2 regions of the Paenibacillus riograndensis SBR5 genome follow, and region 2 is predicted to be linked to the other one. Evidence: riboswitches for the same ligand, from Rfam matches in the RefSeq annotation. Region 2 holds a riboswitch; the other holds the start of a gene.
The links. Region 2 has a riboswitch for cyclic di-AMP ahead of PRIO_RS00490 (C40 family peptidase). Riboswitches for the same ligand answer to the same signal wherever they lie in the genome.

Region 1 (10,188 bases), 3.7 Mb from region 2:
GGCGAACCTTCCGGGAGGCCGCTTAAATACACTCCCGCATGAAGGATACTCCAGTGGCTGCTTAGACTCACGCTGATGGGTCAAATCATCCATAGCTGCTTTGATTGCCGCCGGATCACCCGGCTGCAAGGCAAATCTGGCCTCCAGAACAATAAATTCACTGCTGGCAAAGACGCTTTTGCGGTAGCCCCATTCCAGTTCCTCTCCTTGAAGCGTCACTATCCGCCCGGCTTTACTGATCGCAAGCGCACTTTCCAGCACATCCTTGATTTCTCCGCCGTATGCGCCGGCATTCATGTATAAGGCCCCTCCGACTGTCCCCGGAATTCCACAGGCGAATTCAAGACCCGCAAGCTGCTTCTCCAAGGCAAATCTGGAGACATCGATAATTTTTGCACCGCACTGGGCATAAAGCACATTGTCCCTGAGTCCCATTTCAGTCAAATCGGAGGTCTGGAGAACAATGCCGCGGATTCCTCCGTCACGGATAATGACGTTCGAGCCGTTCCCCAGAACGGTCAACGGAATTTCATTTACACGGGCATATGTAACAATAGATTGAAGCTCTTCATATGTCGCAGGCGCCGCCAGGATGTCGGCCCGGCCGCCGATGCGGGTAAACACATGGCTCTCCAGCACCTCACCACGCTTAACCATTCCAGTGGGAACCAACTGCTGCAGATCCTCATATATTTTGCTGATATTCATCTTCTTTGCTCCTTTGATTCTATAAAAATAATTATCCTTGATTTGCCGATTTAATCATGCTCCGTTGTTTATATGCAATGAAATAAGAAGGAATTTAACCAGGGCAACCACAACTTTAACAACGAACAGGCTCCCTTGTCAATGACGGGAGCCTGCAGCTTGCTGCATATATCATCTTTATGAGTCTAATTTCATGATTATAACCTTTCCCAGACTCCTTACATTCCGACGGCTGAATAAGCCGCCAATTCATAAGGAAGACAGAGCGGCACACCCGTACGCGGATCAGGAACAATATCCGCTTCGATTCCGAATACCTCACGCAGTACACCGGATGTCATAACCTCAGAAGGAGCGCCTTCACTGATCACGCTTCCGGACTTAATGGCTACCATATGCTGTGCATACCGGGAAGCATGATTCAAATCATGCACAACCATAATGATTGTGCGGCCTTCTTCCTGATTCAACTTCTGCAGGAGCTGGAGAACTTCCAGCTGGTGAGCCATATCGAGAAAAGTTGTTGGTTCGTCCAAGAACAGAATATCGGTCTGCTGAGCCAGAGCCATAGCGATCCATGCCCGCTGGCGCTGCCCCCCGGACAGGCGGTCAATCGGGCGGTCGTGGAATGCTTCCATCCCCGTTACCGTAATCGCATTGGCAATAATGCTGCGGTCTTCCGGAGTCAGTGTACCGAAACCCTTCTGATGCGGATAACGTCCGTAGCCGACCAGCTCGGAGACAGTAAGCCCGTCGGGAGCGGTAGGATTCTGCGGCAAAATCGCCAGCTGCCGGGCTACCTCCTTGGTCGACAGGTTGTGGATCGACTTTCCGTCGAGCATGACGCTGCCGCTTTTGGGCTTCATGATCCGCGCCATAGTCTTGAGAATGGTCGATTTCCCGGAGCCGTTAGCCCCGACCAGCGCAGTGATTTTTCCAGTAGGAAGCGACAGGTTCAGCCCTTTGACTATCATCGCCTCAGCATACCCGATACTTAACTGTTCTGTATTCAAACGTTCCGACATGATCTTCACTCCTCAAAAGTTTTACGGAGCTTTTGCTCCTCTGAATTTACTTCGTAATAAAACTTGCTTCGTAAGCATGTCTTGAGTTTCATGGAGCTAATGCTCCAATAGGGAATCAGGCCTTGGATCTGGCCAGCAAATATAAAAAGTACGGAGCCCCGATGATAGCTACCACAATTCCTGTCGGAATCTCGGAAGGCTGGAGAATCCAGCGGGCCATCGTATCGGCAGTCAACAGCAGCAATGCGCCGACCAAGGCGCAGGCAGGCAGCAAAATCTGATGCCTCGGTCCTACAATCCGGCGGGCCAGATGGGGGGCGATCAGTCCCACAAAGCCGATGCCCCCGCTGACTGCGACACAGGAACCGGCTAGTGCAACTGCAGCGGCCATCAGCAGAACCCGTTCTCTCTCCACAGGCAGCCCCAGTCCCGCAGGGATTTCATCGCCCAGGTTAAGGACATTAAGAACCCGTGCCTTGTAGAAGGCAAACGGCACCAGGATCAAGATCCAGGGCAGGAGCGCCATAACAAACCGCCAGTCGCCGCCCCAGATCTTCCCTGCCAGCCAGGTGGCAACAAATTGATAATTTTCCGGGTCCAGCCTTAAGGATAAAATCAGCTGAAACGCATAGATGCCTGCGCCAACGGCAATCCCGATGAGAATCAGTCTTGTCGGTGACAGACCGTCTTCACGGCGGTAGGCCAGAACATAAATCAGCGCTGCGGTAAGACCGGCCCCGGCCAGCGCCATCAGCGGCAGCATAAAGATTGGAGCTGCAGTTGTTGCCGGGACAAAGGAAATAAAGATAAGTACAGCAAAGCCTGCTCCGGCATTAATGCCAAGGGTTGAAGGCTCCGCCAGCGCATTGCGCGACAGACTCTGCAGAATACAGCCTGCAACCGCAAATCCGGCTCCAACGAGCAAGGAAATGACGATCCGCGGCAGACGGAAGTCAAAGAGAATCAGCTTTTGTTGCTGGCTGCCTTCTCCCAGCAGAGTATGTATAACTTCCGTTGGCGACAGCCGGATAAGTCCGGTGTTCATACTGATGATGAACATGACAACGATCAGAACTGCCAGGAGAGATAATATGGCGTTTTCACGGGTCCGTCGCTTTTTCGGTGTGGAGGACAGCTGGCTGCGGCTCATGTCAATCCTCCCTTACGCTTACTGGCCAAATAGATAAAGAACGGCACCCCGATTACAGCAATCAATGCACCCAGCGGCGTCTCATAAGGAGCATTGATCATTCTGGCAGCAATGTCCGCAAAGATGATCAGTACGCTTCCAAGCACTGCCGAGCACGGAATAATCCAGCGGTAATCCACCCCGACGAGAAATCGTGTAACATGCGGGATGATTAATCCGATAAAAGCAATTGGCCCCACCGCGGATACCGCTGCTCCGGCAAGCACGACAACTATAAGGATTCCGGCAGTCTGCACTAGACGGGTTCTCTGCCCGAGACCAGCTGCCACATCCCGTCCCAGACTGAGTAGTGTGATGGAACGCGATATCATCAGTGATCCTATAAGAGCTGCAGCAACCCAAGGAAACATGATCCGCAGCTGTGTCCAGCTTGTACCCCCAATCCCTCCCGCCATCCAAAAAGCGATATCCTGCGAGAGATGGAAGAGAATCGCAATCCCCTGGCTGATGGCGAGCAGCAGAGCGCTCACTGCAGCTCCGGCGAGTGTCAGCCGCAGTGGAGTCAGTCCGCTATGCGACAGCGAACCAATCCCGAAGACGAGAAGAGAAGCCGCTGCGGCTCCAATGAAGCAATAGAGCATGATATATATGAATGACATTGAAGGTGCAAAGGCAAAAGCCAATGCCAGTCCAACGCTTGCGCCGGCATTCAGGCCAAGCAGTCCCGAATCCGCCAGCGGATTGCGTGTCATGCCCTGCATAATCGCTCCTGCGACTGCAAAGCAAGCACCGACCAGCGCTCCGGCCAATGCACGGGGAATTCTCAGTTCCCGGATCACCTGATGCTGCGGCAGTTCGGGATTGAAGCGAAATACCGCTTCCCATACAGATGCCAGCCGAATATCCGCCGCACCTACCGAAACGGAAAGCGCCAGGCCGAACAGTATAGCCCCAAGCCCTGCAATCAATATAACTACTGCTGCAGCAGGGCGGGTTTTCAGTTGTTTTTCCCCTTCCGGATGAGTACGGGGTTGTGAGTGTGTGGATGTGACCATAAGCCGTCCCCTTACCAGGATAATTACTGATAATCTAAATGATAACAACTATCATTCTCATTATCGCAAATCTGTGAATGATGCACAAGCATTCAATTCTCTAAAAAAGGTGCAGGGATCGAGTATCCGGGGATACAACGTCCTGCACCTTCCACATGTCCGGGAGTTTCACCCTTTTGATGAGGATTTCTTATTTCACAAGACTGTTCAAGACATCGTCAATGGTTTTGGAATTGGCTATCGCTCCGCTGTACAGCCAGCTGTGGTTGGAGGCAAATTCATGAACATTACCCGCCTTAACAGCAGGAATGCCCTTCCAAATCGGACTGTTCAAAATTTCTGAACCTTCAGTCTTGTCGCTGTTAACCAGGAAGATATGGTCTGCAGTGAGCTCGGCCAGCTTCTCAAGAGAAATCGGATTCCAGGTTGCTCTGGAAGCTGCAGGAATCTCTGTTACAAGATTAGGCAGCTTTAGACCGAGGTCACCGTACACTACCGCCCCGCTGCTGCGTGTTTCGTCTACAATATAGAAGTTCTTTTTAATAAGCCACAAGATTGCAACAGAATCATCTCCAATTACAGTGGAGATTTTTGCTTTGGCATCGGCAGCTTTTTGATCATAAGCGGCTATCGCCTGCTCAGCTTCGGCGCTCTTGTTCAGCAGTTCACCGATCTTGAGCAGAGACTTTCGCCAGTCTTTGCTGATCTCATCGCCCAGCACATAGGTAGGTGCGATTTTGTTCAACTGGTCATAGAGGCCATTTTGCACGCTGGCTTCCGATTGTACAATATGAAAATCCGGCGCAAAGCCCATCACAGCCTCAAGGGGAAGATCAAAGCTGATCGTTGGAACATCCTTCAATTCATCTGCCAGATAATCCTGAACTCCGTTGGTTACCGACCATTGTGCTACCGGAGTTACCCCAAGCGTTACCAGATAGTCCTCCAGGTATGAAGCCAGCACGCGCTGCGGATTAGCCGGAACGGTTACCTTGTGCCCCATGGCATCAGTTACTGTTTTCTCTACCGCAGGAGCAGTTGTTGCTGCCGGAGCTTCTGATGCAGGTGCTGTTGTAGCGTCTGCTGAAGCTGCGGGTGCATTGGCCGCACTCCCTGTTGAATTTGCGCTGCTGTTATTGCCGCAGGCGGACAAAATAAGCGTCAGCGTCAAAAGCCCGATTGAGGCCAGCTTCCTGTGGCCTGCTCTCTTTAAGTTAATCGAATACATGAATACCCCTCCTGTATATGTACAATCTGAAATGGTCAAAGGTCTGGTTACCTTGGCCTCACCTTATTAAATGATATTGATTCTCATTCTCTATGTCAATATAAATATTTTGCTTTTGCAACTTTCACGTTTTGGCTAACGAACCCATTTATATATGTAAAAAGACTGCTCCCGGAATCCGGAAACAGTCTTCATGTTGGCAGCCATCTGTCTATTTATGCAAATGATAAGGTACGGTTGCAACGACGATGTCTTTTTGATTCATTAGATAGGAACGGATGAACAAGCTGGTCTGATTGTGCAGGACGGCCTGCCACCAATGCTTAGTGATAAACTGCGGGATGAGTACAGTAATATGATCGGTTGAAGCAGTCTTCCACTCTACTGTATCTATGAATTTGACCAGCGGACGGAGAATGCTGCGGTAACGGGAGCGGAGGACAATCAGGCGCACGCCCGGATTCCATTCCTCCCATTTCTGCTCCATTTTGCTGATCTCTTCTTCATCAAAACCTACATACACAGCCACCACATTATCCGTTAAGGACTTGGCATAGCTGATCGAATGCAGCACCGCACGTGTTACACCGGCAACAGGTACGACCACTGTACTTCCCTTGATGCAGGGTTTATCCGTTGCCGGACATATCCGCAGCTGATCCGCAGTATTCAGGTAATGGTGGTGAATCCTGTGGAACACGAACATTACTACCGGCAGGAAGATAAAGGCCATCCAGACGCTGGAGAATTTGGTGATAATGAAGATTAAGGTTATGGTCAGAGTCGTAAGCATCCCCACCGTGTTCACGGCAAATTTATTTTGCCACGCTTTAGGTTTGGTCTTGCACCAATGCACCATCATACCTAGCTGGGACAGCGTAAACGGAATGAAAACGCCCACCGCATATAACGGAATCAGGCTTTCCGTATTTCCGTGAAAAGCCGTGACCAGCAGAGCGGATAATACACCCAAAAAGATAATGCCGTTCGAGAAGCCCAAGCGGTCCCCACGGACCATAAATGCATGGGGCAGATACTTGTCTTTGGCAAACATAAACGCCAGCAGCGGGAATGCCGAGTAGGCTGTATTGGCAGCCAGGAACAAAATGACCGCTGTGATACCTTGTATGAAAAAGTACAAACCGCCGCGCCCAAAAGTAGATTCGGCAATTTGTGATACCACTGTAGCTTTTTCATCCGGCGTAATTCCATACCAGTAAGCCAGCAGCGTAATACCGGTAAACATAATCCCCAGGATAAGCCCCATCATCATGAGGGTTTTGGCCGCATTTTTTTCCGCAGGCGCCTTGAAGTTCGGAATGGCATTCGATACAGCCTCTACCCCGGTCAGAGCCGAACAGCCGGAGCTGAAAGCCTTAAGCAGCAGAAACAAGCTGACATTCGACACCGCAGACCCGATTTCAGGAACATTGGCATGTGCTCCGCCGGTTGCATATTTGAATACCCCCGCAATGATCAATATAAAGATCGATGCTACGAAGAGATACACGGGAATAGCAATGAATGAAGCAGATTCTGTTACCCCGCGCAGATTGATAATCGTTAAGAGCAAAATCACGGTAACAGCGATAAGTACGCTATGATTATGGAGACTTGGAAAAGCGGATGTGATCGCATCTGTGCCCGCCGATGCACTAACCGCAACGGTCAAAATATAATCCACCAGCAAAGATCCCCCGGCGAGGAGTCCGGTTGGAACACCCAGATTGCTTTTGGCTACGATATACGCGCCACCGCCCTGCGGATAAGCAAAGATGGTCTGACGGTAGGATAAAATCAGTATAGCCAGCAGGCCCAATACGGCTAATGCGATTGGCAATGAGTACCAGATAGCTGTGAAGCCTGCGGCCACCAGCACAATCAGGATTTGTTCCGTTCCGTAGGCTACAGACGAGAGCGCATCAGAAGACAGGACAGCCAGTGCTTTCACCTTGGATAACTTTTCATGATCGAGTTCGTTCGACTTCATCGGACGCCCGATCAATAGTCGTTTTACCTTGCTTACCATTGTAGTAACAGTTCCTCTCTTGTTTAGGTTGAAACGGTAATACCGTGCGCTGTTTTCATAGGTGGATTTTCATAAATGCAGGCACAAAAATAAGCATACGGAAATGATCCGCATGCTTACGCATCGTCATTATCCCACCATTGCTTACGAGGTTAGCTGGCGGATTCGGGCTGTGGTAGCCCTACGGTTGCAGCCCTTGCGGACCGTCCCGATTCACCCCGTTGGCACTTAGGCCAATGTTGGTTCCCCCGTTTTTCCATACGGAAAATTCAGCGCATATTCAACTTCTCACAAGGTCTAATGATAGTCTACAATGGCCCTTCCGTAAAGCGGTGAAAAAAATGAAAAAAGATTGAAAAATGATCCATTTTACGCAAAACCACGATGAGGGATATATGGATCTTTCATTCTCTGCGATTATCCTCTTAACGCTTGTTTTTTCAAGGTTTTGAACCCTAATTGTGTCAGAAATTTCAGGAATGGTTAGAGATGTCCTCTTTGCGTCCGGTCCAGAGCAAAATCGCGATTAACGCAAAGGCAATCAAGGCCAGTAGAGGGATCGTAATAAACCCGAAATAATTCAGATAATCCTTGTTACAGGGTACGCCAATCGTGCAGGGAAGCACCTTGCTGAGTGCCGGTATTTTCTGTTCCGCATAATGATAGATAGAGATGCAGCCGCCAATGAGACTTAGGGGCAGCACATAGGGAATGATCTTTTTGTCATTCCAGTAGGTGGCAATGCCCAGCAGAATAAGCTGCGGGTACATGAATATCCGCTGGAACCAGCATAACTTGCAGGGCTCGTACTTCAATACCTCACTTAGGTACAAACTTCCCGCTACTGCGATAACAGACACAAACCAGGCCAAATAGAGACAGTGGCGTCTGCAGAAAGCAGCGATCTTCATCATTCAGCACTCACAGCTTCGGAAGCGGATTTAATCTGAGCGTCAATAGCTTCCATGTCGAAAGGCTTATCTACTTTGTGTCCATTAATGAAAACAGTAGGCGTAGAGGTTACACCGGTATCTTTGGCGATGCTGATATCATTTTGCAGCTCACTTTCATAGGTTCGTTCCTTGATGTCTTTGCGTAAAAGCTCCAGATCAACAGGCAGCTTCTCCTTCTCCGCGAGACTCACCAGGAAGTCCTCTGTGGCCCACTCTGCATTCTCATCCCCCTGATTGGCGTAAAGCGCATCGTAGTAGGTCCAGAAAGCGTCATTGTTCTGATGATAGACGGATAATGCCGCCAGCGAAGCCGTTTCGGAATCCGGGCCGATAAAAGCCATATTTACGAAGTAGAAGGCTGCTTTATCCTGATTCACATACTCCTGCACAATCTGCGGCTTGATGGCACCTGTAAACTGGGCGCAGGCCGGACATTTGAAATCACCGAACTCGACGATTTTGACCGGTGCATCCTCTTTCCCGAGTCTTGGGAACCCGCTGTAATTGAAATCAACCGCCTTGCCTGAACCTGCCGTTGAAGAGGAATCCTTCGATGCCAGCAAGAAGAGTCCGACAAAAATAATCACTACGATTGCGACCGCACTAATAATTAGAATTCTCGTTTTCTGTTTCTGCTGCTCCAGCTCAGCCCTGCGTTTCTCGGCTTTATTTAAACCGGAAACCGTGCCATTGTTTGTTTTAGATTTGCCCAAAAGAGAGTTCCTTTCTGTCCTGGAAGGACTGTTGTGAGGATATCATATTCTTTAAAATTATATAATTAAAACTCTTCGCTTGGCAAACCTCAGTTCAACCCACTTCCGACTTTTCCCGCTTCTCCCGGACTCCCTGTTCATTGGAATACTCTTGCCGCGGGATAGTATCCATAAGCTGCAGCGGGATCTTAAAAAAGAAGTCCGTCCCGCCTTCCCTGGCCTTTTCCGTCCAGATGCTGCCATCCATTAGCTCAACAAGCTTTTTGCAGATCGCCAGCCCCAACCCAGTGCCTTGATATTTCCGGTTATGGGAGGCATCCACCTGTGAGAAGGGCTGGAACAACAGCTCCAGCTTGTCCGGCGCAATCCCGATTCCTGTGTCACTGACTCGGAACAGCAGTCCCAGGGAAGTCCCTTCTTTGCTGCAGGGCTCAATTGTAACTGTTATGCTCCCCTCGTGGGTAAACTTGACTGCATTGCCAATCAGATTCACCAGGATCTGGCGGATTCGCGCACTGTCCCCGATTAATTGTTCAGGAATGGACGGGGCGATCTCAAGGTTCAATGCAAGCCCTTTGTGGCCGGCCGCAACCGCAAACAGGTTTATGCATTCCCGCAGCAGTGCAGGAAGCTTGAACGGTGCTTTTACCAGCAGCATGTTCTCAGCTTCAAGGCGTGAAATGTCGAGCACATCGTTCATCACACTCAGCAATGCAAGACTGCTCGTATTCTGCAGCTTCAACAATTCCTGATGATCCGGTGCCGTGATTTCCTCAGCGAGCAGTTGGTTAATGCCAATAATGCCGTTAAGCGGGGTCCGGATTTCATGGCTCATCGTCGCCAGGAACTCACTTTTCATCCGCGCTGCACTTTCGGCCGCATTTTTGGCGATCAGGAGCTCCTGCTGTTGTTCCGCCAGTGCCGTGATGTCTTCAGCGATGATGTACACATAATTTTCTTTGTCATTTACCAGCGGAAAAACGGTAGTACTGCAAATCAGCCTGGCTCCGCTTTTGGTTTTGACGATTATTTCCAGCTTTCCGGACTGTCCTTGCGCAGCGCGTTTAACGGCTGCTTTGAGGGCCTGTTCATCCCCGGTGCTGAATAATATACTTTTATAGTCGCTCAGTTCCTCTTGTCCGTATCCTGTTGTCTGCCGGAGTGATGGATTGGCGCTGATCACTTTTTTGCGCACAGGGTCGATACATACTACCATATCGGGGCTGAACTCAAATAAAGCGGTGTAGCGCTGCTCATTAAATTGTGCCGTGAACAGCACCTGCTTCCGGTCCTTGTACATAAGCCCAAGCACAACGGCCACTACCAG
Region 2 (10,438 bases):
TTCACATTTGGAGCTGGCAGCGCTTTCGCCGACTCCAAAATGGACACAGTTATCGCCAAAACAATCGGAACGACCTATAAATTCGGGGGCACCAGCACCAGCGGTTTCGACTGCTCCGGATTCACGAGGTATGTATTCAAAAATGTCGGACTTACCCTGCCACGCACTTCCAAAGCTCAATTCAGCGTTGGCACCCCTGTATCCCGCAACAACTTGCGTTCAGGCGACCTCGTTTTCTTTAACACCTTTGGTTCGGGAGTTTCCCATGTCGGCATTTATGTCGGTAATGGCAAATTCGCGCAATCCTCCAGTTCACGCGGCGTTACGATAACTTCACTGAGCCAAGCCTACTGGGCCAACCGCTACGTTGGCGCCAAACGAGTGATGAGCACTACAGCGTACCAGGCTGTTGCCTACGATTGATAAACGTTATTCCCCTCAATATTACTGCCTCTAACAACTAAATGTAACTTATACGAACCCGGACTGATTATTGCCGTAATCATTTCCGGGTTTTTCCTTTTCCTTATTCTCCCTTTTACACGTTTTGGAGGTCTTTGAAACACCTTTTTGCTAAATATTCCAAAAAAATCTCCCATACAGCTTACGCAGCGCGTAAAATGGGCCCTCAAGAATAGATTTTTGTCTCGTCACACGGAAAAAATATGCATTATTATGCTTTAAATGATTGCCAAGAGCTTCTGTCTTTGTTACAATTACTGCAGTGAGTTGATAGTAACATTTTTGTAATTATTCAAAGTTAATTTACAAACTTTTTGTCATGTATTGATCCGCAAGCTAATCCTAATCAACAGTCGAGCCGAGTTCCTTAATCATTAGGGAAACGGGGGAACCGATTTTGGGTGAATTGACCTCCTATTCACAGAGGGGTCATAGGGGACCTTCAACCGAACCCTTAAGCTAACCTCGTAGGCAATTGGAAGGGGTATTTACTTTTGAAGAAGAAGCTGGCATCAGCCTTACTGAGCTTTTCCATTATCCTTACCATCGGAGCAGGAAGCGCTTTCGCAGACTCCAAAATGGATCAGGTTATCGACAAAGCCATCGGAACAAGATACGTATCCGGCGGAATATCGACTAACGGATTTGATTGCTCCGGGTTTACGATGTATGTTTTTGATAAAATCGGAATCAACCTTCCTCACCAGTCCGGGTCCCAATACCAAATGGGAACTGCTATATCGCGTGATAACATCAGACCGGGCGATCTCGTATTCTTCAATACAAGCGGCAACGGCGTATCCCATGTCGGCATTTATGTCGGTGAAGGCAAATTCGCACATGCATCTTCTAAACGCGGTGTAACCGTCAGCTCGTTGAATGACAGCTACTACGTCAACCGCTACGTTGGCGCCAAACGAATTATGAGCACAGATGCTTATCAGAATGTAGCTTCCGACTCCCAAGACAACGACGATGTGCAATAAACAGCACTTGTAATTCCAAAAGGCTCTTCTCCAGGATTTTTGCCGAAATTCTGGAGGGGGCTTTTTTTGCCTACAAGAAATATTTACCCTGCTCATGATCTGCCAAACACAAAAACCCCTAATTTTCGCTATTTTCCAAAATAATATTCCGCAATTGTCAAGGCTTCACTTCCTCTTAAAGTTTATTCGCTCCAAAAGGGTGGTTATGTATATAATTAAAGATATAACGCTTCACTTTGGATGGGAGGCCGATACCTGATGATTAGTTCCCCCGCAACCTTTTACAGTGTTCCTATGGATGTTGCCCACGCTGCCAAAATATGCCAATGGGTTTATAAGCCTCCGTATAATATTTACGGCTGGATGTCCTGGGAGCAGATGGAGGCTTTGGGCGTTGAGTTCGGTGATCCCCGGCTTCGAAGTGAGCAATATGTCTCGGTGGTGAACGGTCAGGGCACGCTCTGCGGCTTCGCGCAGTTCTTCCCAATGGAAGGCGTAGTCCGGCTTGGAGTCGGTATGCGGCCTGATCTGTGCGGACATGGCATGGGGCATCTGTTCATGAATGCTGTCGTCAAGGAGGCTCTGAAACGTTATCCGGACCGCGAAATTGATCTGGAGGTGCTGACGTGGAACCAACGGGCCATACGCGCTTATCAAAAAAGCGGATTTACCATTACAGATACCTATGAACGCCGGACTCCCACGGGCGATAAGCCTTTTTATTGTATGGTCTATGATAAATAGCACAAATCAGCCGATTATTTGTTACAAACCCTATGATAACGCTTTACCTTCTTGTATAATGTAGACAGCAGCTTACATGGAGGGGACGGATACAGATGCAGAAATGGATCATGAGCGGTTTATTTTTTGCCGCCTGTGCCTTTGCGGTAGTCTTAATGTTTACTTTGCCGGGCAAAGCCGAAGTCGCTGAGGAGAACAAGCCAACTATGCCGGAAGTACAGCTGGATGCGGCGGGGGCTGAGGCCACTGTGAAGGCTAATTGCATTACCTGCCATGGGGATCAGCTCCAGGGTGGTGTAGGACCCAGCCTGCAGCAGGAAGGCGGCAAGCATGATGCTGAGGAGATCTTTACCATTGTGACTAAGGGCCGCGGACAAATGCCTTCCTTCAAGGATAAGCTGGCCCCGGAGGAGATCGCTAATGTAGCCATGTGGCTTGCAGAGAAGAAGTAGCTTCACTTACACTTCACAGAAGAATGAGCACAAAATGCCCGTGCAAGGATGATGCTGATCCTATGCAGGGCATTTTTTATATAAGGGTTATAATGAACTCTCATTCGGACCGATTCGATCGGGCTTGGGTTAACGGTTCTTCTCAAAGGCCTCGTTAAATTCATGGGCCTGCCGGATATCCAACGTGGTAAGCCCCTCTTCTTCTGCCGCAGACAGGCGGAGAAAGACCGTTTTATAATCGACTGTAATATGCGGATGATGCTCGAATGCTTCCGATATGGCGGCCACCTCATCCACAAAAGCAATCCCCTTCATGTATTCATTGAACATGTATTTGCGCACCAGAGTATTCTGCTCCAGCTTCCATCCTTCCAGCTTGCTCACCTGCTCCCGCAGCTCCTCTTCCGTAAATTGCAATGTTCTTCCTCCCTTACTAAATTAACAGCAAAAGCCTTGCAGCTCTATTACCAGTGGCGTTGTTGCCTGAAACAAAACATCCCTCAGCTTATAGAAAGTCCAAGGGATGCGCCAGGATGAGGTTTTTTTGGTTTAATGTATTCACAAATCCCAGCAAATAGTACTCGGCTTCATCAATTTTACCACGTGGCGCAGGCTGCGGGCAAACCGCCCTCCGGCACCTGCCTGTCCCCTAGACCAGAAGGACTGAAGCCAGATCCTCTTCGCCAAGCAAAATATTGATCCGGTGTGTCTCCTTGTCATAGATCACAACTCCGCTGCCCACCTCGATCACCGGCTCATTGCCCAGGGCGTAGAACAGATCCTCAGCAAGTGCTTCCCAGACTTCCAGCTTCGACTCCTGAGGCAATCCCTGCCACTCATCAGGCTCCATTTCAAAAAATACATACCCGTCGGAAATTCTCCCTACCGCTTCCGTCAGCTCACTCAGAATTTCACTGTAATCCCTGCCGTGCTTCACACCCACATCAATCACTCCGTTTTCTCCACAGATGAATAATATCCTACCCTACTCATTATAGCCGAAAAAATGACTTCACAAAAAAGGGAATGCTGTCGATAAATAAGAATATACGTGATTGGTCAGGCAGATGCCCCACCGCTGTTCATGGATGATACACGCGGTACAGTCGGACCACTTCTTAATTCTCATGGACGAGGTGCATAAATGGAAATTTCAACAATAATCGGTTTGATTTTTGGTCTGGTTACAATAGTATGGGGGATGTTTCTTAAGGGTGCTCCACTGCATGCCTTAAATGCTCCCGCCGCTTATGTAATTATCCTCCTGGGTACAGCCGCATCCATATTCATGGCTTTCCCGTTCTCGGAAGTCAAAAAAATCCCTAAGCTGTTTAAGTTAATCTTTGTAAAGCAAAAAATGGTCAGCAAATCGGAACTCATTACCATGTTCATGGAGTGGGCTTCCATCACCCGCCGCGAAGGTCTGCTTGCCCTGGAATCCAAGGTCGATGAAATCGAGGATAACTTTCTCCGAAACGGCATGCGGATGATTATCGACGGTAACGATCAGGAATTTGTCCGGGATGTATTAATGGAAGATATTCACGCTACTGAAGATAGACATAAAGCCGGAGCGCTTATTTTCTCCCAAGCCGGCATGTACGCTCCAACGCTGGGGGTACTCGGGGCCGTTATCGGGCTGATTGCCGCACTATCGGATATGAGTGCCATGGAAAAACTGGCTCACGCTATCGGCGCAGCCTTCATCGCTACACTGGTCGGTATCTTTACAGGTTACGTGCTCTGGCATCCCATTTCGAATAAGCTGAAGCGGCTGTCCAAGCGGGAAATTGAGGTTAGGCTGATGATGGTGGAAGGATTGTTGTCCATTCAGTCCGGGGTATCCACAATCGCCATCAACCAGAAGCTGTCCGTCTTCCTCACTCCGTTGGAACGTGCAAAGCTGAGTGACAAGGAGGGGGCTTCCAGTGAGCAAAAAGACTAGACATGAGGAGCACGAAGAGCATGCCGACGAATCCTGGCTGCTGCCCTATTCTGACTTAATGACGCTGCTGGTTGCTCTGTTCCTCGTTATGTACGCCATGAGTGCAACAGATGCCAAAAAATTTGAAGAAATGGCACAGGCCTTCAGTTCGGCACTGAATGGCGGGTCTGGAGTGCTGGAATACCGGTCTGATGCCCCCACAAATACTCAGCTGGATCAGGGCAAAGAAGATAAAATGAACAGTGTCGTTGCTCCTAATACCGGCAAAGCCGATATCGCCAAGCTCCGCCAGAAGGAACAGGAGGAGCTCGAGAAGCTGAAGAAACAATTTGACCAGTATATTAAGAACAACGGTCTGACCGATTTGCTCAGCACCAAGCTGAATCAATCCCAGCTGACCATCACCATCAGCGATAACGCCTTGTTCTCCTCAGGACAAGCTGTAGTTAAGGATGAATCCCGTCAGCTGGCCAAATCCATCTCCACCATGCTGCAGCAATTTCCGAATTATGAAGTTCTGGTAGAGGGCCACACGGATAATATCCCAATCTCCAATAGCGAGTATCCCTCCAACTGGGATCTCAGTGTCGCCCGTGCGCTGCAATTCATGAAAATTCTGCTGCTGAACCCCTATCTGGACCCGGTTAAGTTCAGTCCTATCGGGTATGGGGAATATCATCCGGTCGCTGACAATTCTACGGCAGCCGGACGCGCGAAAAACCGGCGTGTGGAAGTCTCCATCCTTCGCAAATATCAGGACGTAACCGAAACTACACCAGTTACACCCAGCAATTAAAGATTTGGACAAAAATAAAGAGCTGCTCTGAAGCGTCTAAACGCTCCTCAGAACAGCTCTTTTTACGTTCATCTTATAGTGTCCGTTGACGCCGTTATTGCAGCTGATAGTTCAGCATAGCTCCCAGCTCCATCTTCTCCGGGGCAGTCAGCTCACGCCATTCCCCGGTCTGCAGGGAACCCAGGTGGATATTCATCACCCTGATGCGCTGCAGCCGCCGGACCTCATAACCAAAAGCAGCACACATGCGGCGGATCTGCCGGTTTTTGCCTTCCGTCAGAATAATCCGGAACACCCGCTCACTGATCCGAGTCACTTGACAGGGAAGCGTACGGCTGCCCAGGATCTTGACCCCGCTGGACATCCCCGTAACAAAGGATGGAGTAACCGGCCGATCCACAGTTACGATATATTCCTTCTCATGCTTGCCCTCAGCCCGTAATATCTTGTTAACAATATCCCCGTCATTGGTCAGCAGGATTAACCCCTCGGAATCTTTATCCAGTCTGCCGATGGGGAATATCCGCTCATGATGTCCGACAAAATCGACAATATTCCCCTGGATATGTGCTTCTGTCGTAGAAGTAATACCCACTGGCTTATTCAACGCGATGTAGACAACCTTGCTGCCCGTTTCAAGGCGTTTGCCGTCTATGCGCACATCATCACCCGGCTCAGCCTGGCTGCCAAGCACAGCACGCTCTCCGTTGATGGTGACTCTGCCGCCTTCCACCAGCTTATCTGCTTCACGCCGTGAGCAGAACCCTGTCTCACTGATGAATTTATTAATTCTCACTTCAATCTTCACTCCGTTCTTCGTTCATAGCCTGCCCGGGAGTATGCTCTCCGGCTTCGGGCAGTTTAATGGTAACCTGAGCACCGCTCCCGTATTCACTGTGTATTTCCAGGCTCCCCTTATGGGATTGGATAATCCGCTGGCTGACCATCAGTCCAAGGCCCGTTCCCGTCTCCTTGTTGGTAAAGAACGGCTCCCCTAACTTCGGCAGTATTTCCTCGGGAACCCCTTCACCCTCGTCGGAGATGACAATCACTACAGTACCGTCAATGATTTGTTGCTCCAGTATAATTGTGCCTCCGTCAGGCATGGCCTCAATTGCATTTTTGACAATGTTGATAAACACCTGCTTCAGCTGGTTTTCTTCACAGTGGACCGTTGCCGGCTGCTGGGAAAACCGGGCCTCGAATTCAATGCCGAACAGATGCGCCTGGCTGTCCAGAAGAGAGATCACATCACCCAGAATGAGCCGGACGTCCCTAAGCTGAAAATGCACGGCCTGCGGCTTGGCCAAGATCAAAAATTCACTCACGATCATGTTAATCCGCTCCAGCTCCGAGAGCATAAGTTCAATATGAAGCGGCACCAGAATCTGCTTCTCCTGTTGAAGCTGCAGAAATCCCCTCAGGGTGGTTAACGGGTTACGGATCTCATGGGCAACCCCGGCGGCAAGCTGGCCGACCGTAGTCAGCTTCTCAGAGCGTCTCAGCAGCTCCTCCATCCGGTTGCGCTCCGTCATATCACGCGAGACATGGACAAAAGACTGCGGATTGCCATCCTCGTCACGGATAACCGAGCTGCTGACGCTGACTTCCACGAGCGAGCCGTCGCGCTTCAGCCTGATGGTTTCCAGCGGCGGCAGAACCGCTCCGTTCTTCAGCTCCCTCAGTCTGGTTTCCTCCTGCTTCTGCGCCGTGGCAGGCACCAGGTATGGCGTCTTATCCGACACATCGTCCGCACTCCAGCCATACAGCTCTTCGAAAGCCCGGTTCGTACTGAGAATCCGTCCGTCCATGTCCATGGTATGAATGGCATCTGAAGTGCCGTTAATGACCGATTCCAGCCGTTCCTTGACGGCGCGGTTCTCTTCCAGCGTCTGTCCCAGCCGGTTGGTATGCTGCAGCAGATGGGAGGTCATGGCATTGATACGGTGTGCCAGCTGCCCCAGCTCATCACGGCTATCCACTTTAAGCGGAGGCTCAAATTTGCCCCGGGCCACATCGTTAACTTTTGCCAGGATATGCTGAATCGGCCGGGTAACAATACCCGCAAGGATATAGCTCGCCGCAAAAAAAACTACCAGCAGAATAATCGATGTAGTCACATTATTGATCAGCTGCTCTTTGATTACAGAGGAAATAACCGAATAATCCATAACTACACTGATGACGTAATCCTCCACGCCCGGCTGCGTAATAGGAATAAAGGTTTTCAGCACTCTTTTACCCAGCGCCTGCGTGTCCAGTGTCAGAGGGCTGCCGCTGCTAAGAGCTTCCATAACAGCCGTCTTGTCCTCTTCTACATTGCCATAAATGTATGTGCCATACTTAATCGCCCGGCTTCTCAGCTTCTGATTTGTAGGATCACTGCCATCCGGGAGCATAGTGGATACTCCAAAGGTTTTGGGATTGATCCCTGTGACCTCCAGAATGCCCGGATTAACCTCCTTGGACTGGCGGACAATCTCATCGGGATTCATAATCTTGACATAATCACTTACGGCGGTGCTGCGGATGTAAGGATCTATAATGTAATTGCTCTTTTGATCATAGTAGTATCCCCACTTCTCGATAAACTTCGGATTGGAGGTAGAATATTCAAAGGGCCCTGACCAAAAATGCTCAAAGCTCTGCCCCTGCTCAACGGAAACCTCCTGACCCGCAAACAGCTCCAAAAATGCCACGTACCAATAGCCCATACCTTTGGTAGACAGACCAATCTCACCGGGATCTGAGGATCTGGCTACAACCACATCATCCTCAGTCTTGACCAGGAGCGAAATATTAGACACTCCCAGTTTGTGGGCCAGCGCAACCAGTTGAGCGTCCTTCACATTCTTAATATCGGGATCAAGCTCTTTGGAAGCCAGAATAGCGGTCAATCTGAGGTTCTGGGCAATTTGATGCTGGACATAATTAGAGCTATAGCTGCTCTGCTCGACCGAAACGGCAATCTGTCTGGCGGCCATCTTCATATTCTTCACACTTTCATTGCGAAGGTTGCTCCGGGCGGCATGAAGATTAAGTGTTAGATTAAGCGCCAGAATTAAGAGCACCGATCCGAAAATGATTGCCGATAACTTAGTTTTTATGGACAAGCTGTATTTTCACCTCTTACCGCTGGTAAATCCTAGCGGAGCATTCAAACATTATCATACCTTTTGCCTCCCCATTTGAAAAGACATTTCACTCTCGCTGGCTGTTTCGGGAAATATTGAATTATGCAGACACTTTCTCTACAATGGATAAGAAACCATCCACAGGTTATACACATATAAACATTTTATCAGATTGCGATGTGCACAATTTTGTGTATAAGTCGAGCCTTATCCACAGAGTTGTACACAATTTGTTAAGAACGAATATTTGTTCGTTGCACAAGGGGCATTTACAGAAGGGAAGATGAGCTTGAACAGTATAAATGATGAACTGTCCTCTGAGGAATTGGCGGTTCATGAATATTGGATGAAAGAAGCAATTGCGGAGGCCCGCAAAGCGGAAGCTTTAGGCGAGGTTCCCATAGGAGCCGTAGTTGTCCGTGATGGAAAGATTATCGGCCGCGGCTATAACCTGCGGGAGACAACGATGGATTCCACCGCCCATGCGGAGATGGTTGCGATTCGTGAAGCCAGTGCCTTGCTTGGTTCGTGGCGTCTCCTGGATTGCCACCTGTACGTTACCTTGGAGCCCTGCCCTATGTGTGCAGGGGCCATGGTCCAGTCCAGAGTGCCGCTTACGGTCTTCGGCACCCCGGATCCCAAAGCCGGCTGTGCAGGCACACTCATGAATCTTCTGAAGGAACCGCGCTTTAATCACCGCACCGAGGTCATTCAAGGTATATTGCAGCAGGAATGCGCTGGACTGCTGACCACTTTTTTCCAGCAGCTGCGCAAGAAATCTTCAAAGTAAGGAGAACCCCCATGAATCAGAAGTTATATGACACGTCACATGGCATTTATATTTCTCTGCTCCAGGTCCAGGATGCTGATGTACTCCTCCGGCTGCGGCTGCGCAATAAAGAACATCATCAACCCTTTGAACCGCTGCGGGACGAGGACTACTTCACACTGGAGAGCCAGCAGCGGCTCATTGCTCAGCGTGTGGAGGACTCCCTGGAGGACCGGGGCTACATGTTCGGTATATTTTTACTTGATGGCATGCTGATTGGACAGATTACGATCTCTAATGTAGTACGTGGGGTTGGACAGTTTGCGGATATAGGCTATTTCATTGATTATGCGCTGCAGGGACAAGGATACACCAGCGCAGCCGTAGGCCTTATCCTGAAGTTCGCCTTCCGCTCCCTTGGCCTGCATAGAGTGCAAGCCGCCATTCTGCTTCATAATCACGGCTCCCGCCGGGTCTTGGAGAAGAACGGGTTCCTGGCTGAGGGCATAGCCCGCCGTTTTATTAAAATAAATGGACAATGGCAGGATCACCGCACTTACGCTATTCTCGCTGATGATGTCCGGCCACAGGAGTAATGACAAATTTCCCCGGTACAAGCTCTCCCCCTATTATGGATATCATAAAAAATCCCGCACAAGCGCGAAGACTTCGCACAGATGCGGGATTTTTGATTTCAAACTGCCTGCTTAGTAGGAGCTGCCGATGCTTCCAAATTCCTGCTGCAGCTCATCCATCGTAATAACATCGTCTCCCTGAGGAATGCCGATGGTGAAGGTCTGCTTTTCATTGATTTTACTGTATTGATTGCTGGCGGTTAAGGACAAGCTGACATTCTCGCCCTTGTCTGGATCGTTCACCTTAATGTCCATCAGAAGATCCTGATACACCGGAAAATCATCTTTGTTGATCGCTGTATTCAGATTGAATTTGTTGATGGTCAGATATTTGCCTAAATCGGCCAAGTCCTTATCGAATTCTGCGCGGGCATCACTGGAATTCAGCTCTTCTTTGAATTTAGCCATGTCGGCATCGTCAATTTTCAGAACATCCTTATATTCCGGTTTGCTCACGATATCGATAATCTTCGGCAAGGCATTATTTACAAGAATCGTAAGCGCCTCTTTGACGT

Region 1: it holds a riboswitch for cyclic di-AMP, as region 2 does, so the genes downstream of both, PRIO_RS18295 (APC family permease) here and PRIO_RS00490 (C40 family peptidase) in region 2, are expected to answer to the same signal.

Annotation. Positions count from the first base shown of each region.
Region 1 covers NZ_LN831776.1:4,342,110-4,352,297, forward strand. The annotation lists gene murB (UDP-N-acetylmuramate dehydrogenase) at 1-708, opposite strand, end outside; gene PRIO_RS18275 (ABC transporter ATP-binding protein) at 927-1,733, opposite strand; gene PRIO_RS18280 (FecCD family ABC transporter permease) at 1,849-2,883, opposite strand; gene PRIO_RS18285 (FecCD family ABC transporter permease) at 2,880-3,938, opposite strand; gene PRIO_RS18290 (iron-hydroxamate ABC transporter substrate-binding protein) at 4,129-5,166, opposite strand; gene PRIO_RS18295 (APC family permease) at 5,378-7,195, opposite strand; cyclic di-AMP (ydaO/yuaA leader) riboswitch at 7,322-7,480, opposite strand; gene PRIO_RS18300 (disulfide oxidoreductase) at 7,669-8,106, opposite strand; gene PRIO_RS18305 (DsbA family protein) at 8,106-8,861, opposite strand; gene PRIO_RS18310 (ATP-binding protein) at 8,956-10,188, opposite strand, start outside.
Region 2 covers NZ_LN831776.1:92,591-103,028, reverse strand. The annotation lists gene PRIO_RS00495 (C40 family peptidase) at 1-423, shown strand, start outside; cyclic di-AMP (ydaO/yuaA leader) riboswitch at 809-951, shown strand; gene PRIO_RS00490 (C40 family peptidase) at 957-1,448, shown strand; gene PRIO_RS00485 (GNAT family N-acetyltransferase) at 1,707-2,192, shown strand; gene PRIO_RS00480 (c-type cytochrome) at 2,288-2,644, shown strand; gene PRIO_RS00475 (4a-hydroxytetrahydrobiopterin dehydratase) at 2,774-3,061, opposite strand; gene PRIO_RS00470 (hypothetical protein) at 3,294-3,587, opposite strand; gene motA (flagellar motor stator protein MotA) at 3,789-4,589, shown strand; gene motB (flagellar motor protein MotB) at 4,573-5,385, shown strand; gene rluF (23S rRNA pseudouridine(2604) synthase RluF) at 5,480-6,181, opposite strand; gene PRIO_RS00450 (ATP-binding protein) at 6,183-8,498, opposite strand; gene tadA (tRNA adenosine(34) deaminase TadA) at 8,803-9,309, shown strand; gene PRIO_RS00440 (GNAT family N-acetyltransferase) at 9,321-9,884, shown strand; gene PRIO_RS00435 (DUF6612 family protein) at 9,996-10,438, opposite strand, start outside.